2 regions of the Sutcliffiella sp. FSL R7-0096 genome follow, and region 1 is predicted to be linked to the other one. Evidence: predicted binding sites of a transcription regulator. Region 1 holds the regulator's gene; the other holds the start of a gene.
What was found. Region 1 encodes NrdR, which represses ribonucleotide reductase genes. Its sites were predicted from a motif close to AACACNATATATNGTGTT; they were not measured.
Positions count from the first base shown of each region.

Region 2: a site for NrdR is predicted at 3,908-3,925, ahead of MKY77_RS16055 (vitamin B12-dependent ribonucleotide reductase). Genes of this name have one in related genera too.

Region 1 is NZ_CP152003.1:3,642,963-3,649,841, forward strand. Features, by position in the region: gene MKY77_RS18675 (diacylglycerol kinase family protein) at 1-702, opposite strand, end outside; gene MKY77_RS18680 (DnaD domain protein) at 1,104-2,558, opposite strand; gene nrdR (transcriptional regulator NrdR) at 2,871-3,332, opposite strand; gene MKY77_RS18690 (cytosolic protein) at 3,357-3,761, opposite strand; gene speD (adenosylmethionine decarboxylase) at 4,067-4,441, opposite strand; gene MKY77_RS18700 (glyceraldehyde-3-phosphate dehydrogenase) at 4,767-5,798, opposite strand; gene coaE (dephospho-CoA kinase) at 5,995-6,591, opposite strand; gene ytaF (sporulation membrane protein YtaF) at 6,647-6,879, opposite strand, start outside.
Region 2 is NZ_CP152003.1:3,125,613-3,132,491, forward strand. Features, by position in the region: gene MKY77_RS16050 (endospore germination permease) at 1-834, opposite strand, end outside; gene MKY77_RS16055 (vitamin B12-dependent ribonucleotide reductase) at 1,217-3,784, opposite strand; gene MKY77_RS16060 (biotin/lipoate A/B protein ligase family protein) at 4,457-5,293, opposite strand; gene MKY77_RS16065 (rhodanese-like domain-containing protein) at 5,465-5,845, shown strand; gene MKY77_RS16070 (DinB family protein) at 6,075-6,569, opposite strand; gene MKY77_RS16075 (hypothetical protein) at 6,651-6,879, shown strand, end outside.

The DNA of each region.
Region 1 (6,879 bases):
AAGCCATGTCCAAAGCTGTGCAATGGATGTTTGCTTGATGATCAGTACATCAAGGTGTCCATCCTGAACGCTTGAGAATGGGAAAAAGGAACGGATACCCCCAAGAAAAGAACCGTTACCAATTAGCAGCATGACGGCCTTCCCTTCATAGGTAGTCGTTTCACTTTCGATCTTCAACAGAAATGGTTCCTCCTCCATCACCGTCTGCCCGGCACTAATGTAATAGGATAACTTTCCGAGCAATTGTTTTGTTCCACTGTCAATGTTATCTGAGACTTTGGAAACCAAGCCGATTCCCCAAAAGTTCAAAAAGTACTGATTATCGCTCTTTCCTATATCCACTTTTTGCGTGTGTTGCTCCAAGATTTGTTCCACTGCTTTTACAGGGTGCTGATCAATTCCCAGCGTCCTTGAAAAATCATTGCAGGTCCCCCCGGGTATGATGGCAAAAACAGGTCTTTTCTCGAGCGGGGCAAGCGCATTAATTAGTTCATAGATGGTCCCATCCCCACCTGCACCGATCAATAGATCCACATCACCGGCCATCTGCTCTACCAGCTTTGCACCATCTCCCTCTTTTTCCGTTTCGTGGATGGCCACTTCTTCAAACTGGCTTAAAAGCATTTCCTCTATCTTTTCAATGGAATTTATCAACTTTTTGTTCCCGGCATTTGGATTCACGATCACCGCAACTCTTTTCAAAGGTTATTTCCCCTTTTCTTTAGTCTTATAGTAAACGATACCCTTTTTTAGTAGTATTAACATCTTTTCAGGATATAGTTGAGGAAGAAATTATAGACTTATTTTTCGTATAGGGTGCGATTGTAATTTTAGGATAATCGCACATACAGTGGGAGAAATCTTCGCTCGTTACAAAAATGGGAGCAGTCTGTTATAGATAAAAAAGTTGATTGTAACTTTTCTGGAGGTGATTGGAACTAATTTAGGGATGATTGTAACTTTTCTGGAGGTTATTATTACTTTTTTAGTATTATTGTAACTTTTAACAATTGTATTGTAACTTTTGCCTTTTCCACTAGAGTTAGCCCACCAAAAAGGCCGCATCACCAAACGGTAGATGCAGCCTCTTATATCTATCCTATTTATTGATCCAGCCTTATCTTCTTCTCTTTCATTTTTGCCAGACGTTCCATCAGCTTCTGCTTTTCGTCCTCTTCCACTTCCTTGAATTTGTCTGACTGTCCCGCTACAACTTCCGCATCGCTGCTAGCTACCTCAGAACTGACAAACCGGTTGCGAACCACTTTCCCTGCTTTGGCTTTAGTGGAGCTACTTCCACCTGCACTCTTGGTGGATGGCTTGGTATCTGCCCAATTCTGGTACTGGCGGTGCTCTTCCTTCGCAAGTTCCATGGCTTCCCCTACGGTTTTCACCTGTTTGCGTGCCCAGTGACTGGCAATTTTCTCCACATATTTACGATTTAGTTTCATATCAGTTTTTAACAAAACGTAATAAAGTAGCACATTCACGACACCCGGAGTCAGTTGCTGTTTGAACATGACATCCTCTACAATGCGAAGATCAGAAGCGGATGGTTCTGATCCACCAGAAAGGTCGGTAAGCATTTGTTTCGGTGATACATTTTCCAGCTGCTGTATCAACTGTTCATCCTTTGTCGCAGGCTTTTTATCTGAAAACTGCTTCAAGTTCAACGGTTGTGTCTTTTCTACTAGTCCCGGCAACGTATCTTGGTATTCTAATTGATACCAATCCCTTGCTGTCTTCCTCAGCTTCTCCAAGTTCACCTTCTCATCCACATCAATCACATTCATCATCAGGTCCCGCATTGAAATCGGATCGATTGAATAGATAAAGGAAAGCTTGACAATCGCTTCCTTTACTTTTGACGTAATGGATTTTTTCGGTATGACGACCTCGGATAACCCTGCATAAAAAAGGTCAAAGTCAAACACTTCTTGACCTACCTTTGGCTCGCTCCCTGTCTTTCTGTCCAACCATTCTTCCCCTTCTGGCAACGGTAGCTCTTCCATCATCTCTTCATTCGCAGCGTAGGCCATATTTTCCGATTGGACGGATTGAAAAACATCACTGAAACTACGAGTCACTTCCTGATATTCATCCATCGGGATAACCTTATCGGAAAAGAATTTTTTAACACTCGCATATTTATTTTTTCCTAGACGGTTGTATAAATAGATAGTCAGCATAGGCTCAGAAAAGAAGGCTTCCGGGGAGAGTGGGGGCTGAAGTTCATAAATGAAGGTGCGGATCTGATTATCTTCTTTGACCCACGTCTTTAAAAGACCGATTCCTTCCAACTTGATTCGTTCTTGGTGAATATCTTTTAAATTGCATTGCATGGTTGTCATAATTCCATGATGCGTAGTCTCCTCGCCCCATAGGCGGTCTTGATCCAGCTCACTCCAAAGGGTCATAAAAAGACTGTATCCCCTGAATCCCAGCAATGGCTGATAAAGCATGGTAAGAAGTTTTTGGTCAAACTGCTGAAGCATTCCATTTGACCGTACGATATACCGGTCAACTGGGACCAGCTCTTTCCAATGGCGATCTGACATGAAACATCCAAACCTTTCTTTTAAAGAAATAATCGAAAAAGAGAGGCATATAATTTTCCTCTCTTACTTAGGGTTCCTTATTGCGAATGACTTATTGAATAACTTTCATACACTTTGTTGCTTTTTCGTACTCATAAAACAACCAATATATTCCTAACTGTCGTGCTCTTTTCTTGGCTATACTGAATAGATTGCATGTTTGCTTAAGAGTAGGTAAGCGGTGAAAAGTCCAATTGCCGACTTTTCTTGTAAAAAGTCCAATTACCGACTTTTTACTGGTCAATAGCAACAATCTTTGAGAAAAGAGCCTACTTAATTTCGTTCCTTCTCAATGATTTCTTTCAATTCATCCAAAAATACATTAATATCTTTAAATTGACGGTATACAGAGGCAAATCGAACATATGCCACTTCATCAATTTTTGATAATCTCTCCATCACCATTTCTCCAACCATGTCGCTCTTTACTTCGGAAATGCCGATATTCCTTAATTCTTTTTCGACTTCCATTACAATGTCTTCAAGCTGTTTAAGGGCTACCGGTCTTTTTTCGCATGCACGGATAAGTCCACGCAATACTTTTTCTCTGCTGAATTCTTCTCGTATTCCTTCTTTTTTTACGACGATAAGCGGCATCTCTTCCACTTTTTCAAACGTTGTAAAGCGGTAGGAGCAAGATTCGCATTCTCTTCTTCTTCTGATGGATTTTCCCTCTTCTACAGGGCGTGAATCTAATACCTTCGTCCCATTATGGTGACAGGCAGGACATTTCATGATGGTTTCCACTCCGTTTCCAATCTACTTTTTCCCCGAATTCAGTCCGGATCCAATATAGATCATCGATTTATCAATCCGTTCATACATCTGTTTGATCAGTTGACGACTGTATCCAAAATCGAAAGGTAGCTTGGTTTCTGTTGTAACGGAAAAATCAACTGCTGTTTCAAAAGGTCGGACAGATATAACAGTGACAATGACAAATGCTTTTCTGCCTTTGTTCACTTGCAACGCAATTTCCCCGTGCTCATCAGAAACAGATTTAATCGTTACCCCTTCCATATTCTTAAACAATTCTTGTAACGCCTTCATTGCATTCTTATTGGTAGTTTTATAATAACGACTTCGCAGGGATTCTTCCGTATGATTTTCCCGCGTCTCTGAGTGATTGGTCAAAATACCTTTCAGCTTTTGTATCGCTCCCACTTTAGCCTGACAACCCCTTAATTTGTTGTTTTTTATGTAGGCTCTGTTAAACGTCGCTGTTGATTTCCGCAATAGGCTTCGCTTTCCGCGGGGCGACCTTGAGCCTCCTCGTTTCACTGCGGGGTCTCAAGATTGTCGCTACTCTCCCGCTGGAGTCTACGCCTCTTGCTCCAATCACCAGCTAGAGACAGGTTATTATCAACAACTAGCTTTAACAAAGCCTTTATGTATAATATATTTTGAGTATAATAAAAAGAGGTGCATGCTATACACCTCTTTTTATTTTAATGCATTTAGTTATAATTTTAAAGAGCTTTTGCTTTGTTTACTTGAACAGGACCCATTCCACGTGGAAGTTCGATTGTTTCACGCGTCTGAGCATTTAAAGCAGTTGCAATATAGTCAGCTGAAATATTAGGATCTAATTCTCCGCATGTATAAACATCGATACTTGCATAACCGTGCTCTGGGAAGCTATGAATTGTTAAGTGGGACTCGGAAATAATGACAACTCCGCTTACCCCTTGAGGTGCAAATTTATGAAAAGCTACCTCTCTTACTTCTGCACCTGATTTTAATGCAGCATCGACAAAAGTTTTTTCGATGTAATCCATATCATTCAATTTGTCAAAATCGCAACCCCATAATTCTGAAATAACGTGACGACCTACTGTTTCCATCTCACGTTCCCCCTTTTCATTTTTTAAAATACATGAATTCCTCAAAGGTGAAGAGTGATTGATGTATTACTACCACGGGGGAAAGTTAGTCCAGAGAGGTCCTAACCCTTTAAGTAGTCACATAATCGTTTCAAGAAGTTCACGAAAAATAGTATAATGCTTTTATTTTAGTTTTGCAACAGGCATTTATGACTTTTTTTCTAGTTAACTATGAAATTAGGAAAAAGGTGAAAAATAATGGACTTTGTGACAAAAGCAAAAAAGCGATTAACATAAAATGTTAACCGCTTACATTTATTTCACTATAATATTGCTTCAGGTCTTATTAACCAGCCATTACTTCTTTTGATTCCACCATTTTTTCTGCCACGAATTGGACAAGGTCTACTACTCGGCAGGAATAACCCCACTCGTTATCGTACCAAGCTAATACTTTTACCTTTGTATCGCCCATCACCATGGTGGATAAACCATCAATGACTGCCGAATGTGGATTTGTGTTGAAGTCCACTGATACAAGAGGCTCCATTGTTACCCCTAATATACCATCCATGGAACCGATGGAAGCACTTTGGAACGCATCATTCACTTCGTCTACCGTTACCGGCTTTTTCAAGTCTACCACCAGGTCAACCAGAGATACGTTAGGTGTTGGAACACGGAGCGCCATACCATGTAGTTTACCCTTTAAGTGTGGGAGAACTAAGGATAATGCTTTTGCCGCTCCTGTAGAGGTTGGGATGATGGACTGACCGCAAGCTCTTGCTCTACGTAAATCTTTATGCGGGTTGTCAATATTCTTTTGGTCATTTGTATAAGCATGTACAGTTGTCATAAGTCCATTCTCAATACCAAACTGTTGATCTAACACCTTGACAACCGGTGCTAAGCAGTTTGTCGTACAAGAAGCGTTAGAGATGACAAAGTGCTCATTCATATTCAGTACTTCTTCGTTTACTCCCATTACAATGGTTACATCCTCGTTTTTCCCTGGTGCTGTCAGTACGACACGTTTAGCGCCAGCTTGAAGATGAAGTGCCGCTTTATCCCGAGAGTTAAACTTTCCTGTTGCTTCAATAACAATATCTATGTTCATTTCTTTCCAAGGAAGCTCTTCTGGATTGCGATTGTTAACCAATTGAATACGCTTACCATTTACGATTAAGGCATCGTCCTGTGCATATACATCCGCATCAAAACGTCCATGATTTGTGTCATACTTAATTAGGTGAGCTAGCGTTTCCGCCGGATAGCTCGCATTGATTGCAACAATATTTAATCCTTCCTCTTGGATGGCACGTCTGAATACCATTCTTCCAATTCGTCCAAACCCATTAATTGCAACCTTTGCCTTCATGCAAATTCCCCATTTCTGTATATATGTTATACTTATTAATCTTTTAACCTGCAATTAGTATAACATAATTAAATTCTATATGTCATGTAAAAAATAAAAAAAGGGCATATCCCTATTTTGGGATATGCCCGCAGACTGCTGACAAACTATAAACTAGTTAGGTTATCTGTTGGAAGAGTTGATCAAATACAAACTTTTAAATTTTCCATTCTGATAATACTTGATTTAGTTGTTGTTCTGTTTTGGTTAGGGAGCCGTTGTTGTCTATGACTGCATGGGAGATTTTTACTTTTTCTGAAAGGGGCATCTGGGATTTTATTCTGTCTGTTGCTTCCTTTTCGGATAGATCGTTCCGCTCCATTAAGCGCTTTAGTTGGGTTTTTTCGGTTACAAAGACCAGTAAGGTCTTGTCCACGAGATGGGTAAGATTGCTTTCAAACAGTAAGGGGATATCCATCACTACCACATCATGACCATCTTCTATGTATTTCTGTGTCTTCTCTTTCATACTGGTCCTGATACTTGGATGCATGATTCCATTGAGCTTTTCCCGTTTTTCCTGATCTTGAAAAATAATGCTTCCAAGCTTAGGTCGGTTCAGTGTTTTGTCGTCATTTAGTATTTCTTGGCCAAACTCACTGACCAATTTCTTGTATGTATCTGTGCCGATTTCAACCACTTCCCTTGCTACTACATCAGCATCCACGATCGGAATATTCTTATCCCGCAGCATATTGGCCACCGTGCTTTTTCCACTGGCAATCCCACCGGTCAGGCCTATGATCAATGGCATGTCCACTCCTCCTTTTAAAAGAGAGACTGTCCTCAACAGTCTCTGCTAGTCTTTCTCACATTTTAATAATACCGATAATGATAAGTAATACGCCAGGTAAAAATGAGAATTTATTAATCCATGAAACAGTTGAGAAAATCCTTCCCAATTTTATCCCGGTGATAACAAATAGCGAGCTCATCACTGCCACAGATACCGCCATCAGCCAAGGGGAATAACCTAATAAGGCTGCTCCGATACCCGCTCCAAACGCATCCAAGGACAGGGCGATACCAAGAAAAAAAGCCT
Region 2 (6,879 bases), 520 kb from region 1:
ACCGCTAAGCCATTGATAAAGAGCAAAAAAGTCCAGATGTGAAATATACTCACCAATCTTTAACACCCTCCATTGTTCATAGGCTGGATAGCGAAAAAAAGCGGATTCTACTGGTCCAAATTCCATGATGGCAGCAGTCAGTGGACCAAGGATTAAACCCGTCAATATGGTAAGCAGGATGAAGAGTTGATGGAACTTTATCGGAGATTGTGAATATGGTTGCAGTAAAACGACAATATAGATTTCAAGCAGCCCCGATAAAGTATAAATAACCCCTTTGAATACAGGCATGTAGCCTTCACTCAACAGTGGAAATAGTAGGCTTGGCTCTTTTAAGGTGGTATTGGTGATAGCAATGAAAATACCAAAAAGCATTACTAACGGAAGTAAAAATCCACTAGAAATAGCCATATATTTAATGCCGCCAAGTGTAACAATGAAACACACCAAAATCATAATGAAATTAATCATCATAACAGATGCATCTGATAAGAAATATGCATTCAGCCAAATCATTAAATCTCGTAATGTGATGTAGGCACCCATGAAAAGAAATAGAACGACCGGGAAAGATAATATAGCGGAGGCTAATTTGCCAAGACGTTTTTCAACCATCGGAAAGAACCCTTCATCAGAGCTGTTTTTGGCTATAAAATAAACCAACCATAAAAAGATGATGGCTATGGGGTAGGCAATGATTACACTTAACCAACTGTCCCTTCCCGCAGCATTCAAAAGGTTCGGGATTAGGATTACGTGGTTCAGTAAACCTGTTGATAATACCACCATCATGAACAGCTGTCTTGGAATTAGGATTTTCGTGACGTTTTGCATAGGCATCTCCAGCTTCATTAAAGTATGTTTATCTTCACCTATATTTGATAAATTATGCCATTTTTTATCTGGATTATGAAACAGAAAGGCTCTTTTCTCAAAGATTGTTGCTATCCTCTAGTAAAAAGTCGGCAGTTGGACTTTTTACTAGAAAAGTCGGCAGTTGGACTTTTTACTAGAAAAGTCGGCAGTTGGACTTTTCACTGATTAGAAACTTTAAAAAATGCAGTAATAAATTTCGTGCTACAGGGAAAAGAGCACGATAATAACGAATATAACGGTTATTTTATAAGTACCTAAAAGCAACAAAGTTTACGAAAAGAGCTAATAGAAAAAAACGAGAAGATCCCTCTAAGGGTTCCTTCTCGTTTTATGATCTATCTTATAATCCGCATTTCAACTGTGCACCACAGTCTGTGCATGTATTACATCCACCGATTTCTTTTACTGTACCAACACGGCAAACAGGGCATGTGTTCCCTACTTCTGATCCGTATTGAACATTGGTCGAGCGCAAATCGTTGATTGTTTCCACAAGTACGACCGGCTTCTTTACTACATCTTCCATTTGAATCTGCTCGCCTTCGTCCATGGTGTTTTCTTCGGCTTTCAGGGTTAGGACTTGGGAGTCACGGCTTCCATCCACATAGACGGTACCACCTTTTGCTCCACCTTTGTAGAGGCGTTCGTACACTTTTTTCACTTGATCCACTGTATATCCTTTTGGCGCATTAACCGTTTTGGAAATGGAGCTGTCAATCCAGTTTTGGATGATGCATTGGACATCGGCGTGTGCTTCAGGAGCGAGTTCCATTGCAGAGATGAACCAGTTTGGAAGGTTCTCCGCATCTGCTTCTGGGTTCGCATCCAAGTATTCTTGAACGATGTCCGCTTTGACTTCAATGAACTTCCCTAGACGTCCACTGCGGAAGTAAGAGAAGGAGAAGTACGGTTCTAGACCTGTTGATACGCCCACCATTGTTCCAGTAGATCCAGTTGGAGCCACCGTTAATAGGTGAGAGTTACGAATACCTGAAGTCATGATGCCTTCTTTGATATCTTCCGGCATTTTGCCCATGAAGCCTGTTTTTGTGAATGCTTCACGTAGGCGATTTGTCTCTTCTACTGTTGCACCCTCTAAGAACGGGAAGCTTCCTTTTTCTTTTCCAAGTTCCACTGAAGCACGATATGCAGTAACCGCAATCGTTTCAAATACTTTATCTACAAGCTCGTTGCCTTTTTCAGAACCGTATTCTGTTTCACAATAGATTAGAAGATCGTGAAGGCCCATTACTCCAAGTCCAACACGGCGCTCTCCTAATGCTTGCTTTTTATTTTCCTCCAAGAAGTATGGCGTCGCATCGATGACGTTATCTTGCATTCTTACGCCGACTTCTACTGTTTGTTTCAACTTTTCAAAGTTTACTGTTTTGGTTTCCTTGTCCGCAAATTGAGCAAGGTTGACTGCTGCCAAGTTGCAGACAGAAAATGGTGCGAGGGGTTGTTCCCCACATGGGTTGGTTGCTACGACCTTTTGTCCGTATGCTTTTGCATTTGTCATATCGTTGGCATTGTCGATGAAGAAAATGCCCGGCTCTGCTGAATATGTCGCACAGATATTGACTAAGTTCCAAAGCTCTTTGGCTTTAATTTTTCTGTATACTCTCACCTTGTGTCCTTGCTTTTCCCATTCACGAACATCTCCAACTTCTGACCATTGCTCATTGTATAGGGCCATTTCATCTTTATCATATGCTTCCACATCAGGGAAACGAAGATCGAAGTCTGCATCGTTCTCAACAGCTTCCATAAATTCTTTTGTGAGCGTAATGGAAATATTGGCACCTGTCAGGAATTCTGGGTTATGAACCGTGTACGTTCCGCCCACTTTAAGCTTCTGCTCTGCATCTTTTATGATTGCTTCTGTAAATCCGCCGTATCCAGGGATGTGCTTGAAGTTTGTAACAGATTGGTACATGGTGATTTCCTGATCTGTCAATGGTGTAAACTTCAGCTTATCCTCTGCCGCTTTTTTGATGCTTTCGTCATTTGTATTTTCAATTAGGTAGCGAAGAATTCTAGGGTTTTGCATTTTGGAAATGATGAATTCTACGATATCAGGATGCCAGTCTGCTAGCATGATCATTTGAGCTCCACGTCTTGATCCACCTTGTTCAACAAGATGAGTCAACTTTGCAATGTCGTCCAACCAGGAGACACTACCAGAGGATTTACCGTTAACCCCTCTTGCAAGGGCGTTTCGTGGTCGAAGCGTTGATCCATTTGTACCAACCCCACCACCGCGACTCATGATTTCCATCACTTGTTTACGATGTTCGGATATTCCTTCACGGGAATCCTGTACGAACGGCATCACATAACAGTTAAAGTATGTTACATCTGTGTCTGCCCCAGCTCCGTATAGCACACGTCCTGCTGGTACAAAGTTCATGTTCACCAGTTCATGATAGAACTTTTCGAACCATTCCTGACGCTTCTCTTCCGTCGTTTCTACCGCTGCCAACCCTTTCGCGTTACGTTTGGCAATTTGCTCGTAGAAGACTTCAAGTGGCTTTTCAATAACATCTAAGGAACGGACGACAACTCCAGTTTCAGCTTCACCTTGCTTTGTCAAAACTCCACGATACTCTTCCTCAATTAGTACAGAAGCTTTTTTGGTAGACCAGTCTATGTCTTGTATGTAACCAAGACCTCTTGCAGGGAATTTTGGGTCTTCTTTAATCGTTAGTACAACAAAATCTCCAGCTGTAAGCGTTACTTTCTCGGTATCTTTAAATGCGTAACGATCGAGCATGACCAGGCGGGAAACACCTTTATGTGTGGTGGTCATGTCCTCTGTAATGGGGTGTACTTGAGGAAACAAGCCGATGTCCTTGTTCAAGCGTTCTACATCAATTTTTAATTTGGATTCATTAATTGCGATCGTCATTATTACAACTCCTCTAAAACTAGTAGTTCTACCAAATATTACTTCTGTAAAATTTGTTTGTACAGATAAGGTATCATATCTGCCAATAAAATATCAACATATAGTATTTAAAATATTTTCGACACTACTATATATTGATTTTCTGCGAAAGAAATCTAAATTTGTCAAATTGTAAAAGCGTCAAATCAGAGAGGAAATTCAAGAGAAACGAAGATTACATTCTATTTTCGAAGCATAATGACTTTTTTTGTCGCTTGCGCATTTTTACGAAATATAGCAAGCCTACTGTATCAACGTTTTGAGAAAATCCTCCCTATTTGGCGAAAAATATTTTTTTATTTTCCATTTTTGACTTTTACATATATAGTCGACTCTTTACACTACCCTACTACATATAGTGCAAAACAAAAAGATAACGAGAATTTATTCCTCGTTATCTCAGACTGTTGACCAACTATAAACTAGTTAGGTTATCTGTTGGAAGAGTTGATCTTCGTTGCAGGAGCTAAGCTATCCGCGGGCAGTCCGGAAGCCTCCTCGGGCTACGCCCTGCGGGGTCTTCCATGTCCTTTCCTCCCGAAGGAGTCTTCGCACCTTCCACTGCGATCAACTAGAGAATTTCTTTATTTTAACCTTTGTCTACATACTGAGATAACGAGAAGTTATTCCTCGTTATCTTTTATAATTCCACTCGTCTGTGGAATATTTCTTTTCCATGATTGCATGTACTTCAGCCAACTCTGCTCCCGTCAACTCATGTGGTTCAAGCGTGATATTTAAGCCTTTTTCAAATCCCATATAAAACGCCTTTTTTGCTTCCTCCATGGTGACTGGGATTTCGCGAAGGGCATTGATTGCCACTGCTTTATTTTTGAAGTTCTTCTGCATCCGTTCCTTCACTCGTTCACTCGGGTAGTTGAACAGGCTAAAAAGTAAATCCTCATCAATATCCAGTAGAATGGAACCGTGCTGCAGGATAACACCTTTTTGACGGGTCTGCGCACTGCCGGCAACCTTCCTTCCCTCGACTACAAGTTCATACCAGGATGGTGCATCAAAACATACGGAAGAACGAGGGTTCTTTAACCCTTGCTTTTCCTCTTCTGTTCTTGGAATCGCAAAGTATGCATCAAGTCCAAGCGCCTTGAATCCTTCCAAGATACCTTCTGAAATCACCCGGTATGCTTCTGTAACCGTCTGGGGCATTTCTGGATGTTCTTCAGATACGATGACACTATATGTCAGTTCCTTGTCATGAAGGACGCCTCGTCCACCTGTTGGTCTCCTTACAAAACCTAGACCTAACTCTCGTACGCGTTCCATGTTGATTTCTTTTTCTGCTTTTTGAAAATAGCCAACAGATAAAGTAGGAGGGTTCCAACCGTAAAATCGAATGGTGGGTGGAATCTTGCCTTCACTGTGCCACTCTAATAACGCTTCATCAAGCGCCATATTAAATGCAGGAGATTGATCCTTAGAATCAATGAACCTCCAGATTTCTTTGGTCATATTATGTACCTCATTTACTTCTATATGATAGATTAGTCTACCAAAACTCCCATTTGATTTCAAAGTTAAAGCTTGGTATTTTTTATTGTGAATAGTAGAAAAGGATGACATTTCTCTTAAGCTTTTATATAATATACTTTGGTAGAAAAAGAAAAAGAGGGGTTGTCTAGTTTGGCTTTGTACGTAACATTAGGAATCTTGGCAGCATTTATCGTCTATTCAGTGATCATGTTCATTTACCAACGTAAAATTCTAACAACCTTAACGGAAGAAGAATTTCGCGCTGGTTATCGTAAAGCGCAGCTGATTGATGTCCGTGAGCCGAAAGAGTACGAAGGCGGGCACATCCTTGGCGCAAGAAACATTCCTTTGTCTCAAATGAAAATGAGAATTAGAGAGGTACGCCAAGACCAACCAGTCTACATTTATTGCCAGAACACCATGCGCAGTGGCCGTGCAGCTCAAATGTTAAAGCGTAAAGGCTACACCCAGCTTTATCAACTTAAAGGTGGATTCAAGCGCTGGGGCGGTAAAATTAGAACGAAGAACTAATAGAGCTCTTTTCTCAAACTTTGTTACTAGTAAAAAGTTGGCAATTGGACTTTTTACAGCATAAATTCACTAAAATTGGCATGTAAGCTGTTTGGGAAAACCGAGAAAAGAGCACGACAGCTAGGAATATACGGTTAGACCAATCATGCGAAAAAGCAACATCGTATGCGAGTATAGCATATAGATAAGAGCACTTGCAGAGTGAGTAACTGCAAGTGCTCTTTTGTGTTTATTGTACGGTATTGTTTAATGTTTGATTGATCTGTTCTATGTGACGTCGTTCATGGAACCCAATTAATTGTACCCATTGTTGTGCGGAAAGATCGCCGATCCAGCGATGATTGAAGCCATATTTATGTAGCGAAATATCGTCCACTTCTTGAATGAACGTGTTCAAGTTGGCTCTCGATTGCTCCAACAGCTCTACTAATTCCTCTTTCGTGTATGGGTGTTCGGATGGTGTGATGTCTTCTGGCGCTTCCACCTTATATGTTCTATTGGCAAGCATTTTTGCTAGGGGTAAATCTTTTTCTTCCACTTCATTTTTTACTTCCAGCGCTTTACTTAAGCCGTTTGTTATCTTGTTTTCAATTAGGTAAAGGTGCTCAACATTCTGAGAGACAGTCCAGATGGTGTCATGCTTTTCATGCAGTTGTTTTTCTGAGATTCCTTCTAGCAGTTCAAGTAGCTCTTCTCTTGCTTTATAGGTTTGCTCATAGTACATTTGCGTTCCCTCCCTTTGTTTCTAGTTATATCTTAAGGCTTTTTGGGGAGTTTGAGAAGTGATATGTGGTGGAGGTTGATTATGACTTGGAAGGAATGGAATGTTTTGTGGCCCATGAGGGTTTATCCTTCAAGTTTTTATTTTATCAACCAAGTTCGGTTGTTTATCAACCAACTAGCCAAACTCTTTCAACCAACCCCATTTTCAGATAGATATTTTGTGAAAACGGATTTGGACTTATGCTTCATGCACCCAAATTGTGTTAAAGGGACTCATTTAAACAATAGAGGAGATGCTATATCAAGAAAAA